Linked DNA regions of Rhodovastum atsumiense. The protein of the gene in region 2 interacts with the protein of the main gene of each other region in a pairwise test. Links are inferred from orthologs where the notes say so. Each region holds a gene or a part of one and is shown on either strand. Other genes may lie near its edges.

Region 1 (8,027 bases), 2.9 Mb from region 2 along the record:
CCTTCGCAGAAATAGCTCTCGGAGAGAATCCGTTCCCCCGATCCGTCCGGCCGCATCACCCCGATCGCGAAACCGCTGCCGCCGAAGCGGGTGAAGGCGATCAGGTCGCCGCGTGGCGACCAGACCGGCGTCGCGTAGCGGCCCTGGCCATAGCTGATGCGCCGCGCGCCCCCCCCGCCCGCGCTCATGACATAGAGCTGCTGATCGCCACCGCGGTCGGAGTTGAACACGATCTGCGAGCCGTCCGGGCTGAAGCAGGGCGAGACGTCGATGGCGCTGCCATCGGTCAGCCGCCGCCCGCCGCCGCCGCCCACCGGCACCTGGATGATCGCCGAGCCACCGGTGCTGGTGGTCTGCGCCATGACGACGCTGCCGCCATCCGGCGAGAACCGCGGCGAGAGGGTGATGCCGTCGAAATTGCCGAGAAGACGCTGCCGGCCGGAGCCGAGATCGAACAGGTAGACCCGCGGCCGGTTGTTCAGGTAGCTCATGAAGGCGATTTCATCGCGCGTCGGATGGAATCGCGGCGTCAGCGCCATGAAGCCGCCATCGGTCAGGAAGCGGTTGTTCTCGCCGTCCTGGTCCATGATCGCCAGCCGCTTGACGCGCCGGTCGCGCGGCCCGCTGCCGGCGATGTAGACGATGCGCGTGTCGAAATAGCCCTTCTCGCCCAGCAGGCGCTCGTAGATCACGTCGCTGATGATATGGGCGATGCGCCGCCAGTTCGACAGCGTGGTGGTATAGGCGGTGCCCTGGATCTGCTGGCCGGGCAGCACGTCCCACAGGCGGAATTCCACCCGGACCTTGTCGCCGCCCTGGCTTTCCACCCGTCCGGTCACCAGCGCCTGCGCGCCGATCGCCTTCCAGTTCTGGAAGTTCGGCACGTCGCCGCCGCCCTGCGCCTTGATGAAGGCGGCCGGGTCGATCGGCCGGAACAGCCCGGAGCGGCCGAGATTGTTGGAAATGACGCCGGCGATGTCCTGGCCGAGCCGCGCCGTGTCGCCGCCGCCCGCCACGAGCGGGGGGATGGCGATCGGAATCGGGTCGGTCCGCGCACGGTTGACGTCGATCACCGCACTGCCGGGTGCGGCATCCTGCGCCCAGGACCGTCGCGCGGCGATGGCCGGGGCAAACAGCGTCGCCGCCGTGCCGGCGATGAGGACGCGGCGGGAAGGCTTCAGGTCATCCGTCATGCTAGGTCACCTGTCCGCAGAAATCTCAGGAATCGGTCGCAACTGCCGGAGGATATCCGTGCAGCACATGCCATGATCTGTCATCGGGGTGAATTCCCGGCCGAGATCGTCTTCGTTTATGGTCTGAAACGAAACTTCAGCGTGCCCCGGCCGCCCTGGACCACTCCCTGCGGCATCGGCAGGTTGGCGCAGCGCGGGTTGAGCACCGCACGTACCGCCCGTTCGGCGAAAGCGCGGAAGCGCGGATCGCCAAGACGGCCGCGATCCTCGTCGGCCACGACCGCGTCACGTGCCACGCCCTCGCCGTCGACGGTGACCATCAGCAGCACCTGCATCTTCTCGAGGTCGAGCGCGCCGGCGTCCTTGGTCCAGCATTCCCGCACCCGCTCGCCGATGGCGCCGCGCTGGGCGGTGTTGAGCTTGTCAGTCAGCGTGCCGTTCGGGCTGCCGCCGCTGCTGCCCTGGGCGGGGTTGGCGCGCGCGGTCGGCGGCTGCTGCTGGCGCTGCAGCGCGCGCAGCCGCTCGAGCGTGTTCTCCAGCGCCGGGCTGTCAGGCGCCGGATTCTTCGTCACGTTGGGCTGGCTGGTGCGGCTCGGCGGCGCCGGGGGCGGCGGCACCCGCGGCGGAGTCGGGGCCGGCGGTTGCGGCTGCGGCGTGGGCGGCGGCGGCGCCGGGGGCGCGGGCGGCGGCGGCGGCGGCACCGGCAGCGGCGACGGCTCCGGCGAAGGCGGCGGCGGCGCGGGCGGCTGCGGCGTCGGCGGCGGCGGTTCCGGCGTGGGCGGCGGCGGGGGTGGAGGCGGCGGAGGAGGAGGAGGCGGCGGCGGCTCGACCGGCTGCGGCTTGGGCGGCTCCGGAATCGGCGGCTGCGGCGTCACCTGCGGCGCCGGCCGCGAAGAGGGCGCCGGCAGCGGGCTCGGCACGTTGGCCTTCGGCGCTTCCTGGGGCGGCCCCTGCTCGGCCGTCTCCATCGCCAGTTCCACCTCCATCAGCGGCGGCTCTTCCGGCATGCGGATATTGAGGCCGGTCACCAGCAGCAGGAAAACCAGCAGATGCAGCAGCGCCGAGACGGCGGCGCTGCGGCTGAGCGGGGTACGAGTCCGCCACCAGAACAGAAGGCGGGTCACGGGCGTGAACATGGGCAAAGCACCACCTGGCCGGGCTGTCGTCTGCCTGGCCTCAGCCGCGGCCCTGCCGGCGTGGCGCCGCGCCCACCGGGGCCGGCGCACTGGCCGGGGCCGGCGCGGTAACGGCAGGTGCCGCGCCCGGCGCCGAGGAAGCGGCCTTGCCGGAAACCTGCTCGGTCAGCAGCGAGACCTTGGTGAAGCCGCCCTGGATGATGGTGCCCATCACCTCCATCATCCGGCCATAGGTGTTGCCGCGGTCGCCGCGCACGAAGATGCGCCGGTCCTTCTGGTCCTGGGCGATCGCCTGCAGCTTGGCCACCAGTTCAGACAGTTCCACCTGCGAATCCATCAGGAACACCTGGCCCTGCGCATTCACTGAAACCTGCAGCGGCTCGTTGTCCTGGTTGATCGGGGTGGCGTTGACCTTGGGCAGGTCGACATTGACCGAGCTGCTCATCAGCGGCGCCGTCACCATGAAGATGATCAGCAGCACCAGCATGACGTCGACCAGCGGGGTCACGTTGATCTCGGCGAGCGGCCGGTAGCGGCCGCGGCCCCGTCCGGGACCCTGCAGGGATGCGGCCATCGTCGTCTCTCCTTACCTCAGGCGCGCTCCTCGCTCTGGCGCGACAGGATCGCACCGAACTCGGTGGCGAACTGTTCCAGCCGGGCAGCGAAGCGCGCGAGGTCGGTGCTGATCTTGTTGTAGGCCAGCACGGCCGGAATGGCCGCGACCAGGCCGATCGCGGTGGCGAACAGCGCCTCGGCGATGCCCGGCGCCACCACGGCGAGATTGGTGTTGTGCATCGCCGCGATCGCCGAGAACGAATGCATGATGCCCCAGACCGTGCCGAACAGGCCGACGAAGGGGGCGGTCGAGCCGACCGAGGCCAGGAAGATCATCCAGCGCTCCATCCGCTCCATCTCGCGCTGGATGGCGACGTTCATCGCCCGCTCCACCCGGTCGCGCACGCCGCTGCGGGCGACGTCGGCGCCGGCCACGCGGGCCGAACGGCGCCATTCCGCCATCGCGGCGCCAAAGACGGTCGCCATCGGATGGGTGGGCTTGGCGCCCTCGTCCTCGAACAGCTCGTCGAGGCTGCCGCCGGACCAGAACCGGTCCTCGAAGCTGTCGGCCGCCTTGTTGACCCGACGCAGGGTGGTGATCTTCTCGAACACGATCGCCCAGACCCACACGCTGGCCAGCACCAGCAGGATCATCACCAGCTTGACGACAATGTCGGCCTGCAAGAACAGGCTCAGGATCGACAGGTCGCCGGCCGCCGTTCCGATGTTCACCGCGTCAACCGCCCGGTCCAATTCCGCCATTCCCCTCAACAGCAGCGCGACCACCGGCCGCGCGCGACCTCATACAGTTGGCATTACGGCCGATTCGTGGCCTTACGAAAGCGACACCAGGGCGTCATGCCAGCGGGCCGGCACTCGCCCGGGGCGCTGGTCGGCAGCCCGCACACAGGCCAGCCGCACCTCCAGCACCGCCAGTGGTCGTTCCTCACCCTCGCGGAAGATGGACTGGCGCACCTGCACGGAGGCCGGCCGCACCGAGACCGCCCGCGTCACCACCACCAGCGCATCGTCCAGCCGCGCCGGTGCGAGATAATCCACTTCGAGACGATGCACCATGAAGATTAGGCCATGCTGTGATGCCATTTCCGCGTGCGGAACGCCGGCGTCGCGCAACGCTTCGGTTCGCGCCCGCTCGGCGAATCGCAGATAGTTGGCGTGATAGACCACCCCGCCGGCATCGGTGTCCTCGTAATAGGTACGCAAACGATAACGATGGCCGCCCGGTTGCGACGCCGATTCGTATCGTTCGCTCATTCTTCCTCTCCCAGCAGATCGAGCGTCGGCTGCGTGCCCGCGGGCGGCGGCAGCCCCAGATGCTTCCAGCCGCGCTCGCCCAGCATGCGCCCGCGGCTGGTGCGCAGCACCAGGCCCTCCTGGATCAGGAAGGGCTCCACCACGTCCTCGAGCGTGTCGCGCGCCTCGGCCAGCGCCGCCGCCAGCGTCTCCACCCCGACCGGGCCGCCATGGTGGTGCTCGGCGATGCGGCGCAGATAGCGCCGGTCCATGGCATCGAGCCCCAGCCGGTCCACCTCCAGCCGCCGCAGCGCGGCGTCGGCGGTCGGGCGGTCCACCGGATCGTCGCCCTGCACCAGGGCGAAGTCGCGCACCCGCCGCAGCAGCCGCCCGGCGATGCGCGGCGTGCCGCGGCTGCGCCGGGCGATCTCCGACGCGCCCTCCGGCGTCAGGCCGAAGCCCAGCTTCTGCGCGCCGCGGCGCACGATCAGTTCCAGTTCCTCCGGCGTGTAGAACACCAGGCGCAGCGGGATGCCGAATCGATCCCGCAACGGAGTCGCGAGCAGCCCCGCCCGCGTGGTGGCGCCCACCAGGGTGAAGGGCGCGAGGTCGATGCGCACGCTGCGCGCCGCCGGCCCTTCTCCGATGATCAGGTCGAGCTGGAAATCCTCCATCGCCGGATAAAGGACTTCCTCGATCGCCGGCTGCAGCCGGTGGATCTCGTCGATGAACAGCACGTCGCGCGGCTGCAGGTTGGTCAGGATCGCCGCGAGGTCGCCGGCGCGCTGGATCACCGGGCCGGAGGTGGCGCGGAAGCCGACGCCCAGCTCGCGCGCCACGATCTGCGCCAGCGTGGTCTTGCCCAGGCCGGGCGGACCGTGCAGCAGCACGTGGTCCAGCGCCTCGCCGCGGGCGCGCGCGGCCTGGATGAAGATGGACAGGTTCTCCCGCGACGCCTTCTGGCCGATGAACTCGGCGAGCGTCTGCGGCCGCAACGATGCCTCGGCGGCATCCTCCTCGGCGCGCGCGGGGGAGACGGGGCGATCGTCCTTGCTCACCTTGCCAGTTCCTTCAGGCCCTCGCGGATCACCGCGTCCAGCGCCGCGTCATCGCCCAGCCGCTGCATCACCCGCTCCAGCGCCGCCGCCGCCTCCGGCCGGCGGTAGCCCAGGTTCAACAGGGCGGACAGCGCATCCGCCTCCACCCCGCCGACCGGCGGCGGCAGCACCGGCGAGAAGCCGACCCCCACCGGCATGCCGCCAGCCTTCTCGCGCAATTCCGTCAGCAGCCGCACCGCGAGCTTCGCCCCCACGCCCTGCGCCCGCGTCAGCGAGCCGCGGTCGCCCGCCTGGATCGCCCCCACCAGATCGCGTGGCGAGAGGGCGGAGAGGATATTCAGCGCCACCCGCGCCCCCACCCCCTGCACCGTGGTCAGCAGCCGGAACCATTCCCGCTCGGCGGCCTCGGCGAAGCCGAACAGGGTGATGGCGTCTTCCCGCACCTGGGTCTCGACCAGCACGGTGGCGATCTCGCCGGCCGGCAGCATGGCCAGGGTGCGGGTGGAGGCCTGCACCAGATAGCCGACGCCGTTCACGTCGATGACGCAGCGATCGGCCTCGATCTGCTCGACCCGGCCACGGAGCTGCGCGATCATCGCACCCCTGCCCAGCGCCGCGCCGTCGCGCGGTGATGCGCATGGCAGATCGCCACCGCCAGCGCATCCGCCGCGTCCGCGCGCCGGATCAGCGCCCCCGGCAGCAACCGGCGCACCATCATCTGCACCTGATCCTTGCTCGCGGCGCCGGTGCCGACCACCGACTGCTTCACCGCCATGGCGCCGTACTCCGCCACCGAGATCCCCGCCAGCGCCGGCACCAGCAACGCCACCCCGCGCGCATAGCCAAGCTTGAGCGTGGAGGCACCGTTGCGGTTGACATAGGTCTCCTCCACCGCCGCCTCCTGCGGGTGATACTCGGCGATCAGCGCGGTCAGCCCCTCGTGCAGCCGGCGCAGCCGCTCCGGCACCGGATCGTCCGAATCGGTGGGGATCACCCCGTCGCCGAGATGACGCAACCGGTTGCCATCGGCCTCCACCAGCCCCCAGCCGGTGAAGCGCAACCCAGGATCGATGCCGAGCAGGCAGACCAGCGTCGCCTCCCCTCAGCCCGAGAGCTTCGCCAGCACGGCTTCGGGAATGTCGAAATTGGCATAGACGTTCTGCACGTCGTCATTGTCCTCCAGCACGTCGAGCAGCTTCAGCAGCGACGCCGCCTTCTCCTCGTCCAGCGTCACCGTGGTGGCCGGGCGCCATTCCACCTTCGCCTCCTCGGGCGAGCCGAACTTCGCCTCCAGCGCATCGCGCACGGGGAAGAAGCTGTCGGCGGCACAGGTCACCTCGTGCCCGTCCGGACCGCTCTCGACATTGTCCGCCCCCGCCTCGATCGCCGCCTCCAGCATCGAATCCTCGTCCGCCACCGATGCCGGATAGCGCACCACCCCGAGCCGCGAGAACAGAAAAGAAACGCTGTTGGTCTCGCCCAGCGCCCCGCCATGCTTGGCGAAGGCCGAGCGGACATCGGCGGCGGTGCGGTTGCGGTTGTCGGTCAGCGCCTCGATGATCACCGCGACGCCGGCGGGGCCGTAGCCCTCGTAGCGGACCTCCGCGTAGTCGTCGCCCGCGCCAGCCCCGACCGCCTTCTTGATGGCCCGGTCCACCGTGTCCTTGGGCATGTTGGCCTGGCGCGCCGCCATGACCGCCGCGCGCAGGCGCGGGTTGGAGGCAGGATCCGGCAGGCCGCTGCGCGCGGCAACCGTGATCTCGCGGATCAACCGGGCGAAGGCGCGCGCGCGCTTGGCGTCCTGCGCGCCCTTCCGGTGCATGATGTTCTTGAACTGCGAATGGCCTGCCATGATCGTTCCCCGGGGCTGAAAACCGCGCAAGACGACCGCGACGGGAGAGCCGGGGCGCTGCCCCGGACCCCGGCAGGAGGCTCCGCCTCCTGCACCTCCGCCAAGGGCTTCGCCCTTGGAACCCGTTCACGAAGGAATGGGGTCCAGGGGCCTCGGGCCCCTGGCGGGTGCAGGGCAGAGCCCTGCCGGGTCCAGGGCAGCGCCCTGGCCTTCCCGTCGCGGTCGTTCGGAGGGCTTCTACACTGCCGGCATGGTCTGCGACAGCCGCCCGCCCACGCGCAGCGGCTCGATGCGCTTCGCCAGGCCGGTGATGTCGTCCACCTCGACGAAAGTGCCGCACAGGGTGCACTCGCCCTCGGCCGGGCTGAGGCGCTCGCCCGGCATCTTCCGCCAGAACCGGGCCGCCGCTACTTCCTTCTGCATGCCGATGACGCTGTCATAGTCGCCACACATGCCCACTTCCGACTGGAACGCGGTGCCGCCGGGCAGGATCTGGTGATCGGCCGAGGGGCAGTGGGTGTGGGTGCCGACGATCAGGCTGGCCTGGCCGTCGAAGGAATGGCCGAACGCCATCTTCTCGCTGGTGGCCTCGGCATGGACGTCGATGATGACGGCGGCGCAGTTCACGCCGATGCGGTGCTTGGACAGCTCCACCGCGGTGGCGCGGAACGGGCAGTCGAGCGCATCCATGAACAGCCGGCCCATCACCGTCATCACCAGCACGCGGTGGCCGCCACGCAGCACCACCACCACGCTGCCCGCGCCCGGGGTGCCGGGCGGGAAGTTCATCGGCCGCAACAACCGCGGCGTCTCGGCGATGTAGGGGATGATCTCCTTGCGGTCCCAGGCATGGTTGCCGAGCGTGATCACGTCGGCGCCGGCGGCGAAGAAGGCACGCGCCATTTCCGGCGACAGCCCGAATCCGTGCGAGGCATTCTCGGCATTCACCACCGCCATGTCGATGCGCAGTTGCTCGCGC
Region 2 (4,995 bases):
TGGTACCGCGGGTAACTCCCGCCCGGGGATGGCCCGGGCGGGATCGCGAGGGAGGATCGCTGCTGTCCGACGCGCGCTCAGGGCGCCTTGCGGAACAGGATGGAGGCGTTGGTGCCGCCGAAGCCGAAGCTGTTCGACAGCGCGATGTCGATGCGGCGTTCCTGCGCGGTATGGGCGACCCGGTCGATCACGCTCTCCCGGCTCGGGGCGTCGAGATTGAGCGTCGGCGGCGCCACGTTGTCGCGCACCGCCAGGATCGAGAACACCGCCTCGATCGCGCCGGCGGCGCCGAGCAGGTGCCCGGTCGCGGACTTGGTCGAGGACATCGCCAGGCCGCGCGCGGCATCGCCGAAGAAGCGTTCCACCGCGTCCAGTTCCAGGTCGTCGCCGAGCGGCGTGGAGGTGCCGTGGGCGTTCACGTACTGGATCTGGTCGGGGGTGATGCCGCCGTTCTTCAGCGCCGCCTTCATGGCGCGGAAGGCGCCGTCATGGCCCTCGGCCGGGGCGGTGATGTGGTAGGCGTCGCCCGAGAGGCCGTAGCCGCAGACCTCGGCGTAGATCTTCGCGCCGCGCTGCTTGGCGTGCTCGTATTCCTCGAGCACCAGGACGCCGGCGCCTTCGCCCATGACGAAGCCGTCGCGGTCCTTGTCCCAGGGGCGCGAGGCCTTGGTGGGGGTTTCGTTGAAGCCGGTGGACAGCGCGCGCGCGGCGCAGAACCCGGCGATGCCGAGCGTGTTCACCGCGGATTCGGCTCCGCCCGCCACCATCACGTCGGCGTCGCCGAGCATGATCAGCCGGGCCGCGTCACCGAGCGCGTGCACGCCGGTGGCGCAGGCCGTCACCACGCTGTGGTTCGGGCCCTTGAAGCCGTACTTGATCGAGACGTGGCCGGAGGCGAGGTTGATCAGCGCGGAGGGAATGAAGAAGGGCGACAGACGCCGCGTCTTGCCCTCGTGCACCAGCACCGAGGCGTCGTAGATCGTCTCAAGCCCGCCGATGCCGCTGCCGATCATCACGCCGGTGGCGCAACGGCTTTCCTCGTCCTGCGGCTGCCAGCCGGAATCCTCGACCGCCTCGGTGGCGGCGACCAGGGCGTACTGGATGAACTTGTCCATCTTCCGCTGGTCCTTGACCGGGACCCATTCGGAGATGTCCAGCTTGCCCTCGGCCTTGCTGCCCTTCGGAAGCTGGCCGGCGATCTTGGCCGGCAGGTCCTTCACGTCGAAGGACTGGATGGCGCTGATGCCTGACTCGCCCTCGATCAGGCGTTTCCAGACATGCCCGACCCCTAATCCCAGGGGGCAGGCGATGCCCATGCCCGTCACCACAACGCGCCGCATCGGTGCCATCCTTGCCGTTTCCCTTTTGCCGTGTTCCGGCTCAGGCCGCCTTCTGCTTCTCGATGTACTCGATCGCATCCTTCACGGTGCTGATCTTCTCGGCGGCGTCCTCGGGGATCTCGACGCCGAAGGCCTCTTCGAAGGCCATGACCAGCTCGACCGTGTCCAGGCTGTCCGCGCCCAGGTCGTCGATGAACGACGCCTCGGGGGTGACCTTGCTTTCCTCGACGCCGAGATGCTCGACGACGATCTTCTTCACCTTATCGGCGATTTCGCTCATCGGAATTTTGGCTCCTGCCTGCCCGTTCTTGGTCTAAACGTCACTCGCCCGGTCCGCCCGCCTTCCTGGTCCCGTTTGTGATGGACCAGCCCGGCCCACGGGACAGACCTGAACTGCGCCGCGTACACCGCCCCGGACGAGGGCGCGCGGCGCTTAGCATGGTTTAGTCGCAATCGCCAACCATCGGCACGGGTCCAACCTGCCCAAAGCCGGCGAATCAGACCATCGCCATGCCACCATTGACGTGCAGTGTGGTACCAGTGACCCACCCTGCCTCGTCGCTGGCGAGATACAGCACCGCCGCCGCAACGTCCGCCGGCTGGCCGAGCCGGCCCAGCGGAATCCTCTCAGCCAGCTTGACGCGCTGCGCGTCCGACAAGTCGTCGGTCATCGGCGTGGCGATGAAGCCCGGCGCCACCACGTTCACGGTGATGCCGCGCGAGGCCACTTCCTGGGCCAGCGCCTTGCTCATGCCGGCCAGCCCCGCCTTGGCGGCGGCGTAGTTGGCCTGGCCGGGATTGCCGGTGTGGCCGACGATGGACGAGATCGAGACGATCCGCCCGGCGCGCCGCTTCAGCATGCCCTTCATCGCCGCCCGCGCCAGCCGGAACGGCGCGCTCAGGTCGACGTCCAGCACCGCCTGCCAGTCCTCGTCCTTCATGCGCAGGGCGAGCATGTCGCGGGTGAAGCCGGCATTGTTCACCAGCGCCCAGAGCGGCCCGCCGGCCGCCTCGGCCGCCGCCACCAGCGCATCGGCCGCGGCCGGGTCGCGCAGATCGGCGGGGCAGACATGCGCCCGGCCCGGGGAGACCGCGTCCAGCTCCGCCGCCAGGGCGTCGAGCGCCTCGCGCCGCGTGCCCGACAGCGCCACCACCGCGCCCTGCGCGTGCAGCGTGCGGGCGATGGCGGCGCCGATGCCGCCGGAAGCACCGGTGACCAGGGCGGTCTTGCCGTCCAGCCGGAACATGGCTGTTTCCTTGTCTCAGAGAGTCTTCAGGATCTGCTCGATCTCGGCCGGCGTGCCGACCGAGGCGGTCGCCGCGTCCGGGGCGATCCGCCGCACCAGGCCGGACAGCACCTTGCCCGCGCCCAGTTCGACGAAGCTGGTAACGCCGAGTTCGATCATCGCGTTCACGCATTCGCGCCAGCGCACCGTCGCGGTCACCTGCTGCACCAGCAGCCGGGAAATCTCGGCCGGGTCGGTCACCTTGGCGGCGGTGACATTGGCCACCACCGGCACCAGGGGCGCGCCCGGCGGGGATTTCTCCAGCGCCTCGGCCATCGCATCCGCCGCCGGCGCCATCAACGCGCAGTGGAACGGGGCGGAGACCGGCAGCAGCATGGCCCGCTTCACGCCCTTCGCCTTGGCCACCTCGATGGCGCGGTCGACCGCGGCCTTGTGGCCGGAGATCACCACCTGCCCGCCGCCGTTGTCATTGGCGGGCGAGACCACCTGCGTGCCGTCCGGGCCTTCCGCCGCCTCGGCGCAGACCGCGCGGGCGAGTTCCATCTCGGCGCCGAGCAGCGCGGCCATGGCGCCCTCGCCGGGCGGCACCGCCTTCTGCATGGCCTGGCCGCGCAGCCGCAGCAGGGCGGCCGCCCGCGCGGGGGTGAAGGCCCCGGCGGCGGCCAGCGCGCTGTACTCGCCGAGCGAGTGGCCGGCGACCAGCACCGCCTTGTCGGCCAGCTTCAGCCCGCCCTCGCGCTCCAGCACGCGCAGCACCGCCAGCGAATGCGCCATCAGCGCCGGCTGGGTGTTCTCGGTGAGGGTAAGTTCCTCGGCCGGTCCCTCGAACATCAGCTTCGACAGCTTCTGCTTCAGGGTCTCGTCGACCTCTTCGAAGACCTCGCGGGCGGCGGCGAAGGCGGCGGCGAGGTCCCGCCCCATGCCCACGGCCTGGCTGCCCTGGCCCGGGAAGATGAAGGCGTGCACCGGCATGCGGAAAAATCCCGAAATGAGAAGCGGGGGGCAATTGGGCGCGCGGCGTAGCTTCGCCCCGTGCCCCTGTCAATTGCCGGCGACACCGGGGACCCGGCAGACGGCATGCGCCGGGCGCGCGGACCAGCCCTGCGCAACGATCGACGCCGCATCGACCGGCGCCTCTTAATATCGCGACTGACTCGCACTTGCAGACCCACTTGCAGCCCCGGGAGCCCCGTCGTGGTTGGTCCTGCCGCCGTCCTGGCCGAAACATGTCCCGCCCACGGCTCCCCCTGCGCCCCGCCCGGCGCCTCCCCGGGACGGATCGCCCGCCTCGCCGCGCTGCTGGAACGGTTCTTCGTCACGCATCGCCGGCAGCTCTCCTGGGTGCATGCCGGGATGTTCGTGGTGTTCCTGCTGGTGATCGGCGGGCCGCTGCTGCTGCCCGACCCGCCCGGCGACGCCACCCCCTGGAACAATCTGCGGGTCGGCGCCTCCTATGCCCTGTGGGGGCTGTGGTTCCCGCTGGTGTTCCTGTCCGTCATCTTCGCCGGGCGCGCCTGGTGCGGCGTGCTCTGCCCGATGGGCGCGGCGGCGGAATGGGCCAACGGCGTCGGCCTGCGCCGGCCGATCCCGGCCTGGCTGCGCTGGGAAGGCACCCCGCTGGTCAGCTTCATCGTCATCACCCTGCTCGGCCAGACCACCGGCGTGCGCGACCATCCCGAGGCAGCCGCCGAGATCTTCGGCGGCACCATGCTGATGGCGATCGTGATCGGGTTCCTCTATGGCCGGCGCAAGCGCGCCTGGTGCCGCCACATGTGCCCGATCGGCCGGGTGCTCGGTCTCTATGCCCGGCTCGGCGCCGTGGAGTTCGCCCCGAAGACCCGCCTGCCCGGGCCGGAGGCGTACACGGAAAAGGGCGTCTGCCCGACCATGATCGACCTGCCGCACAAGGCGGAATCGCGCCACTGCATCAGTTGCTTCCGCTGCGTCAACCCCGACGCGCGCGGCGGGGTGTCGCTGCGGCTGCGCCGGCCGGGCGAGGAAATCGAGGCGATCCGCGACCACCACCCCAACCCGACCGAGGTGTGGTTCCTGTTCCTCGACACCGGCGTGGCGCTCGGCGGCTTCCTGTGGCTGGTGCTGCCCGCCTACCAGGACGCGCGGCAGGCCTTCGGCGAATGGGCAATCGAGCATGGCTGGGCCTGGATCACCGCGATCGGCCCGTCCTGGCTGATGAGCGTCCACCCCGACCGCGGGGAGACGTTCATGTGGCTCGATTTCCTGATGATCAACGGCTTCATGATCGGCTGCATGATCGCGCTGACGGTGGTGCTGGCGGCGACCACGGCGGCCGCCGCGGTGCTGGCACGGCAGGTGGGCGCGCGCGGCAGCTTCGCCGCCCGTTTCGCCGAACTGGGCTACCAGTACGCCCCGATCGCGCTGATCTCGCT

What was found. The genes of interacting proteins can lie anywhere in the genome.
Region 1: the proteins of NBY65_RS13925 (region 2) and ybgC interact in binary tests that used the Escherichia coli proteins (3 or more experiments, as listed by UniProt). The link is inferred for Rhodovastum atsumiense from one-to-one orthologs.

Annotation. Positions count from the first base shown.
Region 1 is NZ_OW485601.1:6,015,774-6,023,800, forward strand. The notes cover bases 2,440-5,438. They hold ybgC (tol-pal system-associated acyl-CoA thioesterase), read right to left. Parts: upstream 4,160-5,438; coding sequence 3,719-4,159; downstream 2,440-3,718. Other genes in these bases: tolR (protein TolR), read right to left, coding at 2,440-2,903; tolQ (protein TolQ), read right to left, coding at 2,921-3,646; ruvB (Holliday junction branch migration DNA helicase RuvB), read right to left, coding at 4,156-5,196; ruvA (Holliday junction branch migration protein RuvA), read right to left, coding at 5,193-5,438. Also shown: Tol-Pal system beta propeller repeat protein TolB, read right to left, coding at 1-1,193; NBY65_RS33930 (hypothetical protein), read right to left, coding at 1,310-2,329; more of tolR, read right to left, coding at 2,370-2,439; more of ruvA, read right to left, coding at 5,439-5,792; crossover junction endodeoxyribonuclease RuvC, read right to left, coding at 5,789-6,286; NBY65_RS27105 (YebC/PmpR family DNA-binding transcriptional regulator), read right to left, coding at 6,299-7,048; NBY65_RS27110 (TIGR00282 family metallophosphoesterase), read right to left, coding at 7,286-8,027.
Region 2 is NZ_OW485601.1:3,076,088-3,081,082, reverse strand. The notes cover bases 1-2,947. They hold NBY65_RS13925 (acyl carrier protein), read right to left. Parts: upstream 1,621-2,947; coding sequence 1,381-1,620; downstream 1-1,380. Other genes in these bases: fabD (ACP S-malonyltransferase), read right to left, coding at 2,603-2,947; fabG (3-oxoacyl-[acyl-carrier-protein] reductase), read right to left, coding at 1,838-2,587; fabF (beta-ketoacyl-ACP synthase II), read right to left, coding at 78-1,340. Outside these bases: more of fabD, read right to left, coding at 2,948-3,559; NBY65_RS13910 (4Fe-4S binding protein), read left to right, coding at 3,782-4,995. UniProt on the Escherichia coli protein: Carrier of the growing fatty acid chain in fatty acid biosynthesis.